Regions from separate parts of the Clostridium malenominatum genome, predicted to be linked through region 2. Evidence: predicted binding sites of a transcription regulator. Region 2 holds the regulator's gene; the other holds the start of a gene.
The links. The regulator NrdR, encoded in region 2, represses ribonucleotide reductase genes. The targets are predictions, from matches to a motif close to CACNANATNTNGTG.
Positions count from the first base shown of each region.

Region 1: a site for NrdR is predicted at 5,417-5,430, ahead of ABDZ69_RS15215 (vitamin B12-dependent ribonucleotide reductase). Genes of this name have one in related genera too.

Region 1 is NZ_BAAACF010000006.1:151,944-159,472, forward strand. Features, by position in the region: gene fdrA (acyl-CoA synthetase FdrA) at 1-1,416, opposite strand, end outside; gene ABDZ69_RS15195 (oxamate carbamoyltransferase subunit AllH family protein) at 1,420-2,331, opposite strand; gene ABDZ69_RS15200 (PucR family transcriptional regulator) at 2,472-4,172, opposite strand; gene ABDZ69_RS15205 (late competence development ComFB family protein) at 4,277-4,537, opposite strand; gene ABDZ69_RS15210 (RrF2 family transcriptional regulator) at 4,816-5,226, opposite strand; gene ABDZ69_RS15215 (vitamin B12-dependent ribonucleotide reductase) at 5,571-7,529, shown strand, end outside.
Region 2 is NZ_BAAACF010000001.1:1,361,963-1,369,491, forward strand. Features, by position in the region: gene sigE (RNA polymerase sporulation sigma factor SigE) at 1-583, shown strand, start outside; gene sigG (RNA polymerase sporulation sigma factor SigG) at 658-1,431, shown strand; gene ABDZ69_RS06870 (YlmC/YmxH family sporulation protein) at 1,537-1,797, shown strand; gene nrdR (transcriptional regulator NrdR) at 1,858-2,313, shown strand; gene ABDZ69_RS06880 (response regulator transcription factor) at 2,451-3,149, shown strand; gene pnpS (two-component system histidine kinase PnpS) at 3,162-4,874, shown strand; gene ABDZ69_RS06890 (phosphate ABC transporter substrate-binding protein) at 5,002-5,889, shown strand; gene pstC (phosphate ABC transporter permease subunit PstC) at 5,922-6,812, shown strand; gene pstA (phosphate ABC transporter permease PstA) at 6,812-7,529, shown strand, end outside.

The DNA of each region.
Region 1 (7,529 bases), on a different contig from region 2:
AGCAACAAAGCTTATGTGTCTTCCCTCTGCTAACTTTTGTTTAACTTCATCAATTGCTGTAGTTAAAGCTCCTGCCATATCTTCATTTGAACCATAGCCTAAAACTACATCGAATAATATTACTGCTGTTTCTGGATCTGATGATTCTTTCTTAATTCTTTCAACTCTAAGTCTTGGGTCAATCATTGGGTGTGGTCTACCATTTGTAAAGTAGTCATCCCCTAAATCTAATACTGTGTTCTTTTCACTTTTTTCTATATCTTTTAATAAGCCATCTTCTTTTATTGGTGTATTTGAATAAACTTCGCCTACATAGTTACTTATTAACACCATAGCTTCTGAGCTTAATGTTCCACCTGAATAAAGACCTCTTATATATTTTTGATTTTCACCTAATTTAGCTATTTCTTTTTCTACTATTTCTTTTACTTCTTCTTGTGACTTAGTGAATATCACTTTTTCTATTTTTTTAGCTCTAGCTAAATTAACAGCTGCATGAGCTGCATCTTCTAGCGTAAATGTTTGTATAACCGTATCTTTTTCTACTTTCATTGGTTCGCCACTTATAAAGCAAGTAACAACTGGTTTTTCAACTTTTTCTATGAACTTAAATATTTTTTCCATAACGGATTTATGTGGTGGTTTTGAAATTATAACTATAACTTCAGTTTCTTCATCTTGTGCTAAAGCTTCAAGTTCCATTAGCATCATTCTTCCACCAATTTTTTCCTTAACGTCTCTTCCACCAGTTCCTAAGGCTTGAGAAACTCCTTCACCAAGCTGGCTTACTAAGCATGTTACTTCTTGAAGACCTGTACCTGCAGCAGCTACCATTCCTATTTTTCCTTTGTTAACTACATTAGCAAATCCTAAAGCAGCTCCACTAATAACTGTTGTACCACAGTCTGGTCCCATCATTAAAAGACCTTTTTCTATAGCTTTATCTTTTAATTCAATTTCATCTTCTATGGATACGTTGTCACTAAAAAGTAAAACATGTAAGTTATTATCAAGTGCTTTTAAAACTTCTCTTTTTGCATGTTTTCCTGGAACTGAGATTATTGTAAAATTTGCATTTGGAAGTCTTTTTACTGCTGTGTTTATAGTTTTTGCTCTAAGATCTCCTTCAGAAGAAGCATCACTTTTCTTTTGAAGTTCCTCTTCTATTACACTTACTAATTCTGTAATTTTTTCATCACTTTCCGTTTTAGCTGCAATTACTAAGTCATTAGAAGTAATATCTAAGTTTTCAGGTAGCAAAAGACCTGAATCTGTCATCAATTTCTTATTATAGTCAGTTGCCATCATAACAGTTGCATCTAAAATTCCTTCTAAGGAGGTAATCTTACTTGATATCATCATTAAGGTTACTGAATCATAATAGGTATTCTTTTTTATAATGTTTTTAATTACCATAACTTATCCTCCATTTGTATTTATATTTAAATTTGAAACTAAATAAAGTCCCCATAATACTCCACATAGTCCATCTGTTCCAGATGAATGACCTATGGACATCATTGATATTACAGCTTTATATAGTTCCTCTGAATTTACACTCCACATAGCTTCATATAGTTTGTGAAAACTCTCACTAAATCGGGCACAGGTTCCTTCTTCAAGAAAAGTTTTACTTACCATAGTTGTCTTGTATGAATTTTTTAGTATTTCACTGCAAAGCTTTTCATAAAACTCCGAAATACCAATACTTGATAATTTACAATGGTGTAATACACTCATCACTCCTACTAAAAAATCATCTCCTGCTGGGGTAAGCCCTGCTCCATATCCTATTAAGCTTGATAATTTTATTGCTGCATCTATTTGATTTTTATTATAAAAATCAAAGTAAACTTCTTCTAATACATTTACTACATTTGATTTGTTTTTATCATAATAAGTTTTATAACTGTCCCCAGCAATAATCGAAAGAACCTCTTCTTTAATTCCACCAGATTTTCCATTTAGTATTACTAAACTTTTAATTTTATTAGTGTGCTTTTTATTATTACAAAGAAGAAGGGAATAATATTTTAATGAGGGGTCCCAAATTAGAGGTCTTTCTATATTTACTGATATGCTGCCAATATAAATCACGTCTTTTTTTACTGTAATAACATCTTCCATTTTAATAGGAAGGTCTAAAAAATTTATAGTTTCTTTGATAGAAATGCTTAATGGACCTTTGGGCACATTTGAATTTTGTATAGATATTAACTTACCACGGTATTCAAAATTAACTACATTTTTAAAGATAGAGTGAACTTTGCTACCATTTAACCTATACATATTATCTAATACGGGCATACTTATAAAATCAACCTTAAACATTTTCTATCCCCCTATGCAGTTATAATTATAGTTTATTAATTCCTCAATTCCATCAACAGTATGCCAAAAATTCCGAATAGTCTATTGTGCAATTTGCACAAACATTAAAATTTAGTTTTTAAACACAAAAAGAGCCCTTTTTATACGGGCTCCTTGTTATCAAAGGATAATAATCTCATAATATGAATTCCTAATTGAAGTTCTAAATTTTCCTCTCCATTTTCCAAGTTAGTATTTAATATTTCCTTAATTTTATCAAGCCTATACAAAAGGGTATTTCTATGAATATACAAGGCTTTAGCAGCCTCACTCATGTTTCCTTTACATATAAAATACTTTTCTAGAGTTTCTACCAAATTTGTATTGTTTTCAATGTCATATTCAACTAATTTTTTTATTGAGTTATTATAAAAATCCTTTAATGCTTCAGTATTTCCAGAAGAATTTAAAAGATGATATATAACAAAATCATCAAAGTGCACAACCACTTCTCTATTTTTCATTTTTTTTATTATTTTATTAGCTTCCATAGCTTCCTTAAAGCTTTTAGATATATTGATTATTTTATAAGCTTTTCCAATTCCTATTCTTATATTATAGCCATTGTATCTTTTTAAAAATTCCTCTTTTATAACTTTACCAAATTCTACTGTAAATTCTCTGCTCTCCTTTGAATCCTCTGAAATCTTCGTAGGTATAAAAGTAATAATATATGCTCCCCTTATAATAGATATTGTTTTTATATTTTTTTTAGAAGATTTATCTTCAATCATTTTAATAGTTTCTTCTCTCATTTGTCGCATTATACTTATTTCTAAATAGACGTTTGGTATATTATTTGCATCACTTATTTCAATAATCATACAAGAATAATTATATAGAGAATTTAATCCGTACATATTACCTAGGCTTTCAATCTCATTCTCTGAACGTATTTTACCTTCGATTAGCTCATCAAAAAAGTCTCTTCTCATAAAATGTTTCGCTTCATCTATAGCCTTTTGCTTCATTCTTTCAAGCATTATTATAATTAATGCTCTTTCAACAGCTATATAATCTAATTCAATCATTTTTCTATTAGTTTCTGCAACTATGATATATCCGTATACCTCTTTATCAGAAACTATAGGCTTAATTCTAAAAGATACCTCCTCTCCATTTATTTCATCAGTATATTTTATTGCTTCCTTTGGAAACTCATCATTATTACAGTACTCATTTATAAAATCATTTTTCAACATATATTCATTATTTACATTAATAAACAAATCTTTAATATAGTATTCATGATTTAGAAAGTTTTTATTAGAAATTATTTTCCCATGTTCATCGGTAATTAATACGGGATTATTTATTATATCCCCTAGTTCCTCCGTTAATTCCTTAATACCTCCCCCGTTTATAACTATATTCATAAACTGCTCATGTATATCAAAAGATCTTCTTAGCTTTTTACTTTGACGTTCATAAAGCTCCTTGTAAAACATACTACTTACATCAGATAAACTAAACTCATAGGGTATTTCAATAATAGGTAAAGATAAGGCCTTAGCCTCCTCAAGCACTCTGTCCGATAGTTCTAAAATATATCTATTTTTTTTTATGCCAATCCCTGCAGCACCAATTTTACTTAACTCTCTAATGAAATTTAATTGTAACTCCTCATCGTCTTTCATAAAGTACCCAGTAGTTAATAAAAACTCACCAGATTTTATCCATTTCAACGTATCTGGATTTTCCATCATGTTTATGCTGGTTAAGGGTTTTTCTAGTCCATTAATACCTGAAAGCAATTCGAACCCCTTTTCTTTTAGTGAAACTACAAAATCTTTAACATCCATTATAAGTTCACCTTCATTTCATCTTAGTATCTATGGAATTATTATATACTATCACATCTATAAAACAATAGGGAATAGAGCTAAGCTCTATTCCCTAAATTAATTTAATGTTTTGGATTTTTACTTACAATTTCTATAGCTTTTGTTAATGCACCTAATACGTCTGCCTTAAATTGAATACTTAATTCATTAGTTTTAACAAATATATTTCCCTCTTCAGAAACTACATATGTAGGCTTTAAACTATTAAGAGCTATAGCTTTTATATCTTCAATACATTTTTCACAGGTACAAATATTACTATATTTATCTAAAACCGTTGGTAATAAGTTATCTACCATTATCTCCATATAATTTTTAACCATAGAATCACTCTCTTTCAATTAATGAATTTATAAACATTATATTCTACATATATCAATTTATTCCTCTAATTGCTTACAAACTTCTACTGATACTCATACATACTAATATACCCGTACCTAGCACCTACTATATTTAACTTTTAATTTAAGAAGTAAGAAAGACCCTTGTAGAAAATGCAACATAATTAAAAGAGGTCATAATTCCGAAAATGATTGTTATTATTTAGACAATCTTAAACATTTATAATGGATTTTCATAAACAATCATATAGTTACTATTATTTAGAGCTAGTTAATATTTCAAAATTAATTTTTTCTAATTCACTTATCAATGTTTCTTGTACTTTACTTAAGTAATAGTGAGTTTTACAATTTTGTGTATTATTATTATTACAAAAATCAACATTCTTTAAACACCTATTAATCGCTATAGGGCCATCTACTGCTTCAATTACTTCTTTTAAATTTATATCAGCTCTTTTTTTATTAAGAGCATATCCACCATTGACCCCTCTGTATGATTTTATTATATCAGAGTGAATCAATTTTCTTAATAATTTTAAGAGAAATCTTAATGGAATGGTACCCCTTTCAGCAATGGTTCTTGCATCTAGTTTTGCACCTTCACCTTCCATTGACAATATAAGGATAGCTCTAATTGCATAATCAGCTTCTTGAGTTATATTCATATTCATCACCTTTTAAAAAGTATTTTTAAAATTTAAATTTATCTATCCTTCTTCATATTATTCTTTAACCTTGTAATTGTCAATACTTTAAAGCGATGATTGTTAAAAAAGTAATTATTATATTTTTTGATTATTTATTATTTTTCGGACATAATTATATATTATAATAAACTTAATAAATTGATAAAAACACAATATATAGTGTGAAATTATATGTTATAATACAATATATGCTGGTATATGAAACTTTTACATTTATATTTTATATTGTATACTAGATTAGGATTATATTTAGGGAGGTATTCACATTGGAATTTTTTAATAAAATAGATTCAGTACATAATATGATAAAAAGATATTATACTAAAGAACTTGAAAACAAAAGCAATTTAACAGTATATGATTTATTCACTTGGAAGAAAGTAGACGTATTTTTAAAGGACTATAAGAGCGGTAAAGTTTTAGTAGACATGAAGGATTTAGAATTTCCAGAGCATTATTCTCAGAACTCTTGTGACATTATTGCATCTAAATATTTTAGAAAAGCAGGAGTGCCAAATGATTGTGGATATGAAAATAGCATGAAGATGGTAGCTCACAGAATGGTTAATTTTTGGTGTGAGTCTTTAATGGATGAAGGTATAATTGCCTCTTATAAAGAAAAAGAAATTTTTTATGACGAAATGGTTTATGCTCTTCTTGCTCAAATGTATGCTCCTAATTCTCCCCAATGGTTTAATACTGGGCTTGCGCAAAGTTACGATATAAAAGGAAGTAAACAAGGAAATTTTTATTTTAATCCAATTTTAAATAAAGTAGTTGAAACAGAGGATAATTATTCTAGGACTCAAGCCTCAGCTTGTTTCATTTTATCTATACAAGACAAGCTTTTAGGTTCTCATTCCATATCCGAACAATACGTAACAGAAACCAAGCTATTTAAAGGTGGTTCGGGGACAGGTACCAATTTCTCTTCAATAAGAGCAAAAGGTGAAAAGCTATCTGGCGGTGGTGTATCTTCAGGCTTAATGAGCTTTTTAAAGGGTTTAGATAGAAATGCTGGAGCTATAAAATCTGGTGGAACAACAAGACGTGCAGCTAAAATGGTTTGTTTAGATGTAGATCATCCTGAAATATTAGATTTTATAACTTGGAAAGCCCACGAAGAGGATAAAGTTAGAGCTTTAGGCAAAATGGGATACGATACAGATATAGATGGGGACGCTTATGAAACAGTATCAGGTCAAAATAGTAATAATTCCATTAGATTTTCTGATAAATTCATGAAAAAAGTTGAAGAACTATCAACAAATCCTGAAGAAACTGTAGAACTACTAGGTAGAGTAGATGGCTCTTTAAACAAAACAGTTAAAGTTAAATCTCTATGGGATGCCTTTAATAATAGCGCTTGGCAATGTGCAGATCCTGCGCCACAATTTTCTGATACTTTTAATGCATGGCATACTTGTCCCTCTGGTGAAGATGGTGAGTATAATGCAAAGCATAATAGAATTAACTCAACTAATCCTTGTGGAGAATATGCATTTTTAGACGATAGTTCCTGCAACTTAGCCTCAATAAATATTTATAAATTCTATGACCATGCTACAAAATCTATAGATTTAGAAGGTTATGTTCATGTTGTTGGAATGGTCCAGCTAATTTTAGAAGGGTCCATACACTGGGGTCAGTTCCCAACAGAAGATATCGCTAGAAAAACCTATATGTTTAGGGCTACAGGACTTGGAATAAGCAATTTAGCTTCTTTATTAATGGTTTTAGGATACCCTTATGATTCAGAAGAAGCTAGAAATATTTCTGCTGCATTAATAGGAATCTTAACAGGATACTCCTATTTTACATCCGCACTAATGGCTAAAGAAATAGGGACATTTAATAAATATGAAATCAATAAACCGCACATGTTAAAGGTTATAAGAAATCATGCTAGAGTAGCTGGTGCAATGGAAGTATCAGATTTTGAAGGACTTAATTACAAACCCTTGGCTATAAATCATAATATATTAGAACAAGAATCCTTCTCAAATATAAGCACACTAGTAAAAAAATGTTGGATTGAAGCGTTACATTACGGAGAAGAATTTGGATATAGAAATGCTCAAGTTTCTGTAATTGCTCCTACTGGAACTATATCTTTTGCTATGGACTGCGGAGCAACTTCTATAGAACCATTTTTCAGCCATGTAGTCTATAAGAAGTTATCTGGCGGTGGAATGATGACCGTAATAAATCCTGTAATAAAAATTTCCTTAAGTAACCTTGGTTATTCAGATGATCAAATA
Region 2 (7,529 bases):
TTTAGTTCAAAGATTAACCTTTGGAGATGAAAGTGTAAGATCTATATTGATAGAAAGAAATTTAAGATTAGTAGTTTATATTGCTAGAAAATTTGAAAATACGGGAGTAAATGTGGAAGACTTAGTGTCTGTAGGCACTATTGGTTTAATAAAGGCAGTAAATACCTTTGATCCAGAAAAGAAAATAAAGCTTGCTACATATGCATCTAGATGTATAGAAAATGAGATTTTAATGTATTTAAGACGCAACAGTAAAGTAAAAGCTGAAATATCATTTTATGAGCCCTTGAATGTGGATTGGGATGGAAATGAACTATTGCTATCTGATATTCTAGGAACTGAAAATGATGTAGTGTATAATTTAATAGAAGACGAAGTAGACAAACAATTACTTTTCATAGCCATGGGAAAACTTACAAACAGAGAAAAAGAAATTGTGAATTTAAGATTTGGTTTAGGAGGGAAAATAGAAAAAACTCAAAAAGAAGTAGCGGATATGCTTGGAATATCACAATCTTACATTTCTAGACTAGAAAAAAGAATAATTAAAAGACTTAAAAAAGAAATAAATAAAATGTTATAAAAAACATATTTGTATAAAAATCAGCTTCTGAGGAAATAATTAAAATGCAACAATATAGAAGGGGCTGATTACATATGATGATAAACAAAGTTGAAATTTGTGGAGTAAATACATCAAAACTACCTGTCTTAAAGGAAAAGGAAATGGTAAAATTATTAAAACAAATGCAAGCAGGAGATGATGAAGCCAGGGAGACATTCATTAGGAGTAACTTAAGATTAGTGTTAAGTGTAATCCAAAGGTTTAATAACAGAGGTGAAAATGTTGATGATTTATTCCAGGTAGGCTGCATAGGTCTCATAAAAGCCATTGATAACTTTGATTTAAGTCAGAATGTAAAGTTTTCAACTTATGCAGTGCCTATGATTATAGGTGAAATAAGAAGATATTTAAGGGATAATAATTCAATAAGAGTTAGCAGGTCCCTTAGAGATATTGCCTATAAAGCTCTACAAGTAAGAGATAGGTTAATTGCTGAGAATAATAAAGAACCAACGGTGTCAGAAATTGCCAAGGAGCTAAACATACCAAGAGAAGAAGTAGTATTTGCTTTAGATGCAATACAAGATCCAGTATCTTTATTTGAACCCATTTATAATGATGGCGGCGATGCCATTTATGTAATGGATCAAATTAGCGATAGCAAAAATGTAGATGATAGCTGGCTTGAAAATATATCCATCAAAGAAGCTATGAAAAAATTAAACGATAGAGAAAAACTAATACTGACATTAAGATTTTTTGATGGTAGAACACAAATGGAGGTCGCAGACGAAATAGGAATATCACAAGCTCAAGTATCTAGGTTAGAAAAAACAGCTTTAAAACATATGAAAAAATACGTTTAAAATAGGATTAATAAAAAAGAATTTTACTAAGTAAAGTTCTTTTTTTATTATATTATAAAGATGTGAATCATAATATGTAATAGAGAATAAAAGGGGGAAGAAAAAATGGAATTAACTTATCATTCTATTAACAACTTAAGAACTATGGAAATAATAGATATTAATTCTGGTACTAAATTAGGATATATGAGGGATTTTAAAATAGATATAGAAAATAGCAAAGTAGTTTCAATAATAATTCCATCCCAAAAGATATCCTGGTTTGGAAAGAATACGGACATAGAAATTCCCTGGGATAAAATAAGGAAAATAGGGGTAGATGTAATATTAGTAGAGGGTGAAGAATATTTTATTGGCAAACCATAGTAGAGTTATATTATAATAGGGTTATAATACATTACTTTAGAAAAAGGCGGGAGAAGATATATGAAATGTCCATTTTGTGGGTATAATGAAAGTAAAGTTGTAGATTCAAGGGCAACAGAGGAAAATGAATCAATAAGGAGAAGAAGAGAATGTTTAAAATGCAGTAAAAGATACACCACTTATGAACAGGTAGAAAATATACCCGTATTGGTTATTAAAAAGAACATGAGCAGGGAATATTTTGACAGAAGTAAAATCATAAATGGAGTTATTAAAGCTTGTGAAAAAAGGCCAGTGTCTAGAAGCCAAATTGAAAACATAGCTGATGAAGTAGAAAAACATATAAACAATCAAATGATAACAGAGGTTAAATCTGAATACATAGGTGAAATTATTATGGATAACTTAAAAAAAATAGATGAGGTAGCCTATGTTAGATTTGCATCTGTATACAGACAATTTACAGATGTTAATACTTTTATAGATGAGATTAAAAGATTAATTTCAAATAAGTAGTTTGTTAAATGGTTTTATGGTAGACATAAAACCATTTTTAATGTTAAAACTATATTAAGGCATGTTAAATGTATGGAGTCAAAATTAAATTTGCTTAAAATAATGCTATAATATAGGTAAAATGTTGGAGGGTTATTATGACTGATGAAAAAATTTTAATTGTTGATGATGAGGAAAATATTAGGGAGCTTTTGAAATTTAACTTAGAGAACTTAGGCTACAATGTAATATGTTCAGATAATGGTAAGGATGCTTTTGAAATTGTTAAAAATGAAAGGCCTAATTTAGTTCTTTTAGATGTTATGTTGCCAGGTATGGATGGATATGATGTTTGCAAGGGAATAAGAATGAATAATGCCATATCTACCACCCCGATTATAATGATAACGGCTAAAGGTGAGGAATTAGATAAAGTACTTGGATTAGAATTAGGGGCTGATGATTATATTACTAAGCCTTTTTCAGTTAGAGAATTAGTTGCTAGGGTGAAAGCTCTTTTGAGAAGAACGGGAGTTTCTACCATAGAGAATAATGATTTTATCTTTGGAAACATAAAAATTGATTTTGAAAAACATGAAGTTTCAAAGGAAGGAGAAAAGATAGATTTAACTTTAAAAGAATATGAACTACTTGAAACTTTTATTAAGAATAAAGGGAGAGTTTTAACAAGAGATTTTTTACTAGACAAAATATGGGGATACGAGTACATTGGGGAAACTAGAACTGTCGATGTGCACATTAGGCATTTAAGGCAGAAGATAGAAGAAGATGACAAAAGTCCTAAACATATTGAAACCATAAGGGGAGTAGGATATAGATTTAATTATTCGGAATAGACAGGTGATAAAATGAAAAAAAAATTAATGATATATATGTTCCTAACCTTAACAATTAGCTTGACTTTGGTAATGAGTTTTTTCTTAATTATACAAAACTATCAATACATAGAAAATACTAAAAAAGCTTTAAAATCTAATAATGAATTAGTAGCAAGTGTTTTAAAATATATTGATAAAGAAGGCTTGGATAGTATTATAAAGAAAAGCTTTAAGGAAAATGATATACGAGTCACTATTATAAATAAAAAGGGAGAAGTGGTTGGAGATTCTAAAGTAGACGGATTAGAAATGGAGAACCATAATAACAGGGAAGAGGTTATTTCAGCAAAAAATACCGGAAGTGGATATGCCATAAGATATAGTACTTCCACTAAAACGGATAACATGTACGTGGCCATGTTCGTAAATGATGAATATATCATAAGAAGCTCCATGGAAATGAAGAGGATATCAGGTTTTAAGAAAGAATATAGTAGCTATTATGTTATTGTACTCATACTGGCCATAATTACATCTTTAGTGTTTTCGTCAAAGTTTTCCTTAGAAATAGTTAAGCCTATTAAAAATTTAGAATTTATAACATCAAGAGTTGCAGCGGGAGAGTTGCATAGGAGGGTAAATATACACTCTAGAGATGAGATAGGACAATTGTCTAAAACCTTTAATAATATGGCTCAAAAGCTCCAACTAACAATAAATGATGTAATAGACAAACAAAATAAACTTGAAGCTATACTAACTAGTATGGAAAGTGGAGTTATAGCAGTAGATAAAAATTTTAAAGTGATAATTATAAACCCTTATGCAAATAAAATTTTTGGAATAAAAAAAGACATAATAGGATGTAATTTATTAGACTATATTAGAAACTTTGAGTTAGAGGATATTTTAAAAAATTCCATAGATGAATATAGAGAAATAAAAATATTAAATCCTAAGGAAAGAGAACTTAGGATAAAAACCGCAGATATATTTAACGGAAGACAATTGATGGGAACAGTAGCTGTAGTACAAGATATAACCGAAATTAAAAGATTAGAAAATATGAGGTCTCAATTTGTTGCCAATGTTTCTCATGAATTGAAAACACCCCTAACTTCTATTAAAGGCTTTGCTGAAACTTTACGATACGTAGATGATCCTATAAATAAAGAGAAGTTCTTAAACATTATTAACGATGAAGCGGAAAGACTAACCAGATTAATTAATGATATACTTGTTTTATCCCATATTGAAAATAATAGGGAAATAAAACAAGAAGTTGCCGATGTTAATAGTATTATTGAAGATGTATGTAGTTTAGTAAATAACTATGCTATGAAGAAAAATATAGCAATAACAATTGAAGGTGAGAACCTACCTATAATACAAGGGGATGCAGACAGATTTAAACAAATGATGTTGAACTTGGTAGACAATGCTGTAAAGTACACAGAAGAAAATGGTGCTGTATATGTAAAAAAGAAAGTTTATAATAACAAAATTATAATAGAAGTTAAAGACACAGGGGTAGGTATACCTAAGGATCATATTGGAAGAATATTTGAAAGGTTTTATAGAGTAGATAAGGCAAGAAGTAGAGTAGAGGGTGGAACGGGGCTTGGACTTGCTATAGTTAAGCATATTATTCTTTCTTTTGAGGGTACTATAGAGGTGGAAAGTGAAGTTGGAAAGGGAAGTAATTTTATTGTAACAATACCTATTAAAAAGGTAAGCATGTAGTGAAAAACACTGCATGCTTATTTCTTTATGTAAATTTTTTTTAACATGCCTATAATATTTGGTTAACTTCCATATACTATGATAAATATAGTAGATAAAATAAATGATTTTAATGGAGGGTTAATAAATGAATAAAAAAGGCATTAGAACTCTAATAGCAGCATTATCATTAACATTAATGACAGGAGTATTTGCAGGATGTGGTGGAAAAGATAAAACTGAAAGTGAAAATAAAAATGTAAATACTATTTCTGGCACAATAACAGCGGTAGGATCTACTGCACTTCAACCATTAGTACAAGAAGCAGCAAAAAACTTTAAGGCAAAAAATCCTGATGCAACTATTAATGTACAAGGCGGAGGAAGCGGTACAGGAATAAACCAAGTTGCAGAAGGTTCAGTAGAAATAGGAAATTCAGATGTAAGTGCTGAGTCAAAAATAAAAGATAAAGAAAAAGCAAAGGAATTAGTTGATCATAAAGTATGCGCTATCGGCTTTGCATTAGTAGTAAATAAAGATGTTAAAGTTGATTCATTAACAAAGGAACAAATTCAAAAGATATTTACTGGAGAAGTTACAAACTGGAAAGAAGTTGGTGGACAAGATTTAGCAATAAATGTAGTAAATAGACCATCATCTTCAGGTACAAGAGCAACCTTCATAGATACAATCATGGATGGTAAAAGTGAAAAAGAAGGATTAGGAACAATACAGGATTCAAGTGGTAGTGTAGAAAAAACAATAACAAGTACTTCCGGAGCCGTAAGTTATCTTGCATTATCCTATTTAACAGCAGAAAAAAGAGAAAATATTAAATTAGTTAAGATTGACGGAGTTGAAGCTTCTAAAGAAAACATTGTAACTAAGAAATATCCTTTCTGGTCTTATGAACATATGTACACTAAAGGAGCTCCAACAGGACTTACAAAGGCTTTTATTGAATATGTAATGAGCGATGAGAATAAAGCTTTAGTAGAAAAATTAGGTTATATTCCAGTAGGAGATTTTAAATAAAGCATTTGAAATAAAAAAGAAGGAAGATAAATATGAAGAATAAGTTTTGGAAGCGTATAAAAAATGAATACTTAGGAAAAGGATTCGCAATTCTTTGCGGATCTTTAATCCTTATACTTACGTTAACTATAATAGGATTTATAGCGGTAAAGGGAATTAATACATTTACTAAAGGGGATTATTCATTAACAAGATTTATTTTTTCTACTAAATGGTCCCCGGATGGAGAGAGTCCTAAGTTTGGTATTTTTACATTCCTTGCAGGTTCAACTTTAGTATCACTTGGAGCAGTATTATTAGCGTCTCCAGTAAGCATAGCTTTAGCAGTATTTATTAATTATATTTCCCCAAAACTAGGTGAAAGCATTCTAAAACCAGCTTTAGAGCTATTTGTAGGAATACCTTCTGTTGTATATGGATGGTTAGGTATTACAGTACTACTACCTTTAATCAAGAATGTATTTGGTGGTATAGGATTTAGTTTATTTGCTGGCATATTAGTGCTTAGTGTTATGATACTGCCTACTATATCAAGTTTATCAGTAGATGCTCTTAAAGCTATACCAAAGGATTATTTAGAGGCTTCCTATGGATTAGGAGCTACTAGATGGCAAACCATAAGTAGAGTAGCTATTCCCTCAGCTAAAGGGGGTATATTAACCGCAATAGTATTAGGAATCGCAAGAGCCTTTGGAGAGGCGCTGGCAGTTCAAATGGTAATAGGAAACACTGTTAAACTTCCTAATAATTTATTGAGTCCTACAACTACATTAACATCTATATTAACCATGGATATGGCTAATACCATATCAGGAACAGCTTGGAATGATGCTCTTTGGACAATAGCCTTAGTTTTATTAATAGTTTCATTTCTGTTCATACTAATTATTAGGACTTTAGCTTTAAGAGGTGAGATAAAATAATGAATGAAAGAAGTAAAGATAAAATATTTACTGTTACAACTTATATAATCTCTGCAATGATATTAATGTTACTGATAACATTAATTGGATATATTATAATAAGAGGGGTAAGACATTTAACTCCAAGCTTTATTTTTGGGGAACCTAAAATTGGAGAAGCTGGAGGGGGAATAGGCCCTCAATTATTCAATTCTTTTTATATGTTAATTGTTTCGCTGATAATAACCATTCCATTTGGAGTGGGTGCTGGAATATATTTATCAGAATATGCTAGAGAAGGAAAATTTCTTAATATTATAAGACTATGTATAGAAACCATGGCTTCCCTTCCATCTATTGTTGTAGGGTTATTTGGACTATTAGTTTTTGTTAAAAGCACAGGATGGGGTTTCACCCTTTTATCAGGGGCATTGGCTCTAGGAATTATAAACTTACCATCTCTTACAAGGGTAAGTGAAAATGCTATAAGAAATGCATCTAAAGGAATAAAGGAAGGCAGCTTAGCCTTGGGGGCTACAAAATGGCAAACCATTTGGAAAGTTATATTACCAACAGCTATGCCACAAATTTTAACTGGTGTTATACTAGCAGGCGGAAGGGTATTTGGAGAAGCAGCAGCTCTTTTATATACAGCGGGCATGAGTGCTCCTTCTCTAAGTTTCGCTGCTGATAAATTATTTACTAAAGCTTCACCCTTTAATTTATTAAGACCTGCGG